One region of the Lysinibacillus sp. COL-1 genome, then DNA from elsewhere that is predicted to be linked to it. Evidence: a T-box and tRNA genes for the amino acid it is inferred to sense, from the RefSeq annotation. Region 1 holds a T-box; the other holds one or more tRNA genes.
The links. A T-box is a leader RNA that pairs with one kind of tRNA and senses whether it is charged. The one in region 1 lies ahead of alaS (alanine--tRNA ligase), so its partner is inferred to be a tRNA-Ala.

Region 1 (2,460 bases):
AAAGGCATCCATTTCGGATCACCAACGCAGACAAAAGGCGATAAAGGATGACCTTTTGTTTCCCTCAATAACAAAACATGAGGTGAAGTGCAATGATTAAAATCCACTATTTTAATAGCAGCAACAAGACAGTCCAACATGATTTCAACATGAAGGATTTACAACTACCTATTCATAATGAAGATTTATTATGGGTAGATTTATATGCGTATAGTTATAATGAATTGAATAATATAGCAGATGTATTTGGCTTTCATCCATTAGCAGTTGAAGATTGCTTACATGAAGGCTCCCGTCCGAAAATGGACAATTATGGCGATTATAAATTTTTTGTTTTCCATGCACCCATTTATAATGAAAAAAGTAATAATGAAATTACAACCGTTGAGCTCAATATTTTTATGGGTCCAAACTATGTTGTCACTGTACACAAACGGAAATTGCAATGGCTAGGTCACATGGAAAATGTTTGTGTTAATCGTTCCGAATATATGGAAAAGGGTACTGATTTTTTATTGCATACCATTATAGATGGCATTACAGATGAATATTTTCCAGTATTAGAGCGAATTCGAACTCGCATAGATGAACTAGAAGAAGAAATTTATGAGTATCAACCTAAAGTAGTGACTGAGGAATTTCTTGCACTAAAGCGGGCCATTATTTTAATTCGCCAGGCCATCATGCCGCAAAGAAGAATTTTTTCAACAATCAATGGTCAGTGGAAATTTGAGATACAGGAAGAAAATATCCCATTCTATAAAGATTTAAATGACCATCTAGAACGTATTGTTGACTCTACAGAGACATACCGCGATTTAGTTAACAGTACACTCGACACATATTTTTCAATTAATAGTGGTAAATCCATTGAAAAGCTGAATTTACTAACAGTTATTTCTACAATAATGTTACCATTATCTGTGATCACTAGCTTTTTTGGTATGAATGTGCCGTTACCTTATCAGGATTCACCTATTGCAACGATTGCAATCAGTGCTTTTCTAGTGCTCTTTACTTGGGGTATGTGGGTATATTTTAAAAAAATGATTGCTTAGATAGCATTAGTCATAGTAGTACTAATTGACAGCACAATAGATTTTTTTTATAATTTCGTTAGAAAAAGTAAAAACGATGATGGAAAAAGTACGTATTTGTGCGTGTACAAGAAAGGGATTTCTAGGCTGGAAAAATCCTCACGACAGCAAATGCCGAAAGCTACTCCAGAGTGCAGCTAATCCCTGCCGTTCACTGACGTTACAAGTGCTAAAGAGGTAAGTAAGCATTTTTTACTTACAACTAGGGTGGTACCGCGAGACAAATGACAAGTCCTCGTCCCTTTTTTGGGGATGAGGGCTTTTTTTATTTTCTTCGATAGTACTCTCCAAAGTGTAATTCATGTAGATCGCAGGATTCTTATCGTGATTTTACAATATAAAATAGGAGGAATTTATCCAATGAAAGCAGTAGATATTCGCCGTATGTATTTGGAATTTTTTAAAGAAAAGGGACATCATCATGAGCCATCAGCGCCACTTGTGCCAATAAATGACCCATCACTACTATGGATTAACTCAGGTGTTGCCACTCTTAAACCATATTTTGATGGTCGTGTTATTCCTGACAATCCACGTATTACGAATGCACAAAAATCGATTCGTACCAATGATATTGAGAACGTTGGGAAAACAGCTCGTCACCATACATTCTTTGAAATGTTAGGAAACTTCTCCATTGGTGACTACTTCAAAAAAGAAGCAATCCATTATGCTTGGGAGTTTTTAACGGATAAAAAATGGATGGGCTTTGATCCAGCGTTATTATCTATCACAATTCACCCTGAAGATCAGGAAGCATATGATGTTTGGCATCAAGAAATCGGTATTCCTGAAGAGCGTTTAATCCGTTTAGAAGGAAACTTCTGGGATATTGGAGAAGGTCCATCTGGTCCTAACTCAGAGATTTTTTATGATCGTGGTGTAGAATATGGCTCAGATGAAAATGATCCTGAAATGTATCCAGGTGGGGAGAACGAACGTTATCTCGAAATTTGGAACCTTGTGTTCTCGCAATTCAACCATAATCCTGATGGTACATACACACCCCTACCAAAGCAAAATATTGATACAGGTATGGGCTTAGAGCGTATTGTATCTGTTGTTCAAAATGTACCAACAAACTTCGATACAGATTTATTCATGCCAATCATTGAAAAAATCGAGGAATTTGCCAACCGTAAATATAAGCGTCCTAGCGAAGTAGATTTAAATGAAATTTTCGGCTCAGAAGAGGATATTAATACACCGTTTAAAGTTATTGCAGACCATATTCGTACAGTAGCTTTTGCCATTGGCGATGGTGCTCTTCCTTCAAACGAAGGACGTGGTTATGTATTGCGTCGTTTATTACGCCGTGCTGTTCGTTATGCTAAACAAATTGGCATTGAGAAGCCATTTATGT
Region 2 (2,460 bases), on a different contig from region 1:
GCTGTCCTTAGTACGAGAGGACCGGGATGGACACACCGCTGGTGTACCAGTTGTCTTGCCAAAGGCATCGCTGGGTAGCTATGTGTGGACGGGATAAGTGCTGAAAGCATCTAAGCATGAAGCCCCCCTCAAGATGAGATTTCCCATTACGCAAGTAAGTAAGATCCCTCAAAGACGATGAGGTAGATAGGTTCGAGGTGGAAGTGTGGTGACACATGGAGCTGACGAATACTAATCGATCGAGGACTTAACCAAAAATGTTTGAACCATTCAATGCACGTTTATCCAGTTTTGAAAGAACAAGAAAGTTTAAAAAAAGCTTGCATTTATAACGAAATAAGTTATAATAAATCTTGTCTTTTAAAAGTCTAGTGATGATGGCAAAGAGGTCACACCCGTTCCCATACCGAACACGGAAGTTAAGCTCTTTAGCGCCGATGGTAGTTGGGGGCTTCCCCCTGTGAGAGTAGGACATCGCTAGGCATATTACCCAGGAGGATTAGCTCAGCTGGGAGAGCATCTGCCTTACAAGCAGAGGGTCGGCGGTTCGAGCCCGTCATCCTCCACCATATGCCGGTTTAGCTCAGCAGGTAGAGCAACTGACTTGTAATCAGTAGGTCGTGGGTTCGATTCCTATAGCCGGCACCATTTTTTAGAGCCATTAGCTCAGTTGGTAGAGCATCTGACTTTTAATCAGAGGGTCGAAGGTTCGAGTCCTTCATGGCTCACCATTTTTAAATAATAATAAGCGGGTGTGGCGGAATTGGCAGACGCACTAGACTTAGGATCTAGCGCCGCAAGGCGTGGGGGTTCGACTCCCTTCACCCGCACCATTATTTCATTGCCAGATAAAAAAACTTATGCACATGCGGAAGTAGTTCAGTGGTAGAACACCACCTTGCCAAGGTGGGGGTCGCGAGTTCGAACCTCGTCTTCCGCTCCAAATGTGCCGGGGTGGCGGAACTGGCAGACGCACAGGACTTAAAATCCTGCGGTAGGTGACTACCGTACCGGTTCGATTCCGGTCCTCGGCACCATTTTTAATGCGCCCGTAGCTCAATTGGATAGAGCGTCTGACTACGGATCAGAAGGTTATGGGTTCGACTCCTGTCGGGCGCGCCAAAAGAACGAACGGGAAGTAGCTCAGCTTGGTAGAGCACTTGGTTTGGGACCAAGGGGTCGCAGGTTCGAATCCTGTCTTCCCGACCATTTCCTAAAAAATATATGGGGCCTTAGCTCAGCTGGGAGAGCGCCTGCCTTGCACGCAGGAGGTCAGCGGTTCGATCCCGCTAGGCTCCACCAATTCAATTTATTAAAATGAACCTTGAAAACTGAACAAGCAAAACGTAATCAATAAAGTTTTTAGTAACTAACTTCGGTTAATGAACGAAACAAAATTTTGGACATTAAAATGATGCCAGCAAAACAATTTGAGCTATTCAAATTTCTTTTATGGAGAGTTTGATCCTGGCTCAGGACGAACGCTGGCGGCGTGCCTAATACATGCAAGTCGAGCGAACAGAGAAGGAGCTTGCTCCTTCGACGTTAGCGGCGGACGGGTGAGTAACACGTGGGCAACCTACCCTATAGTTTGGGATAACTCCGGGAAACCGGGGCTAATACCGAATAATCTGTTTCACCTCATGGTGAAATACTGAAAGACGGTTTCGGCTGTCGCTATAGGATGGGCCCGCGGCGCATTAGCTAGTTGGTGAGGTAACGGCTCACCAAGGCGACGATGCGTAGCCGACCTGAGAGGGTGATCGGCCACACTGGGACTGAGACACGGCCCAGACTCCTACGGGAGGCAGCAGTAGGGAATCTTCCACAATGGGCGAAAGCCTGATGGAGCAACGCCGCGTGAGTGAAGAAGGATTTCGGTTCGTAAAACTCTGTTGTAAGGGAAGAACAAGTACAGTAGTAACTGGCTGTACCTTGACGGTACCTTATTAGAAAGCCACGGCTAACTACGTGCCAGCAGCCGCGGTAATACGTAGGTGGCAAGCGTTGTCCGGAATTATTGGGCGTAAAGCGCGCGCAGGTGGTTTCTTAAGTCTGATGTGAAAGCCCACGGCTCAACCGTGGAGGGTCATTGGAAACTGGGAGACTTGAGTGCAGAAGAGGATAGTGGAATTCCAAGTGTAGCGGTGAAATGCGTAGAGATTTGGAGGAACACCAGTGGCGAAGGCGACTATCTGGTCTGTAACTGACACTGAGGCGCGAAAGCGTGGGGAGCAAACAGGATTAGATACCCTGGTAGTCCACGCCGTAAACGATGAGTGCTAAGTGTTAGGGGGTTTCCGCCCCTTAGTGCTGCAGCTAACGCATTAAGCACTCCGCCTGGGGAGTACGGTCGCAAGACTGAAACTCAAAGGAATTGACGGGGGCCCGCACAAGCGGTGGAGCATGTGGTTTAATTCGAAGCAACGCGAAGAACCTTACCAGGTCTTGACATCCCGT

Region 2: it encodes a tRNA-Ala, which carries the amino acid that the T-box ahead of alaS (alanine--tRNA ligase) is inferred to sense. The anticodon was not compared.

Annotation. Positions count from the first base shown of each region.
Region 1 covers NZ_JCAWSJ010000004.1:3,005,192-3,007,651, reverse strand. Annotated here, with positions in the region: gene AC6BKE_RS23140 (magnesium transporter CorA family protein) at 93-1,058, shown strand; T-box leader at 1,126-1,343, shown strand; gene alaS (alanine--tRNA ligase) at 1,458-2,460, shown strand, end outside.
Region 2 covers NZ_JCAWSJ010000002.1:491,443-493,902, forward strand. Annotated here, with positions in the region: rRNA gene AC6BKE_RS02935 (23S ribosomal RNA) at 1-255, shown strand, start outside; rRNA gene rrf (5S ribosomal RNA) at 368-483, shown strand; tRNA gene AC6BKE_RS02945 (tRNA-Val) at 494-569, shown strand; tRNA gene AC6BKE_RS02950 (tRNA-Thr) at 573-648, shown strand; tRNA gene AC6BKE_RS02955 (tRNA-Lys) at 656-731, shown strand; tRNA gene AC6BKE_RS02960 (tRNA-Leu) at 749-833, shown strand; tRNA gene AC6BKE_RS02965 (tRNA-Gly) at 869-943, shown strand; tRNA gene AC6BKE_RS02970 (tRNA-Leu) at 949-1,037, shown strand; tRNA gene AC6BKE_RS02975 (tRNA-Arg) at 1,046-1,122, shown strand; tRNA gene AC6BKE_RS02980 (tRNA-Pro) at 1,133-1,209, shown strand; tRNA gene AC6BKE_RS02985 (tRNA-Ala) at 1,227-1,302, shown strand; rRNA gene AC6BKE_RS02990 (16S ribosomal RNA) at 1,450-2,460, shown strand, end outside.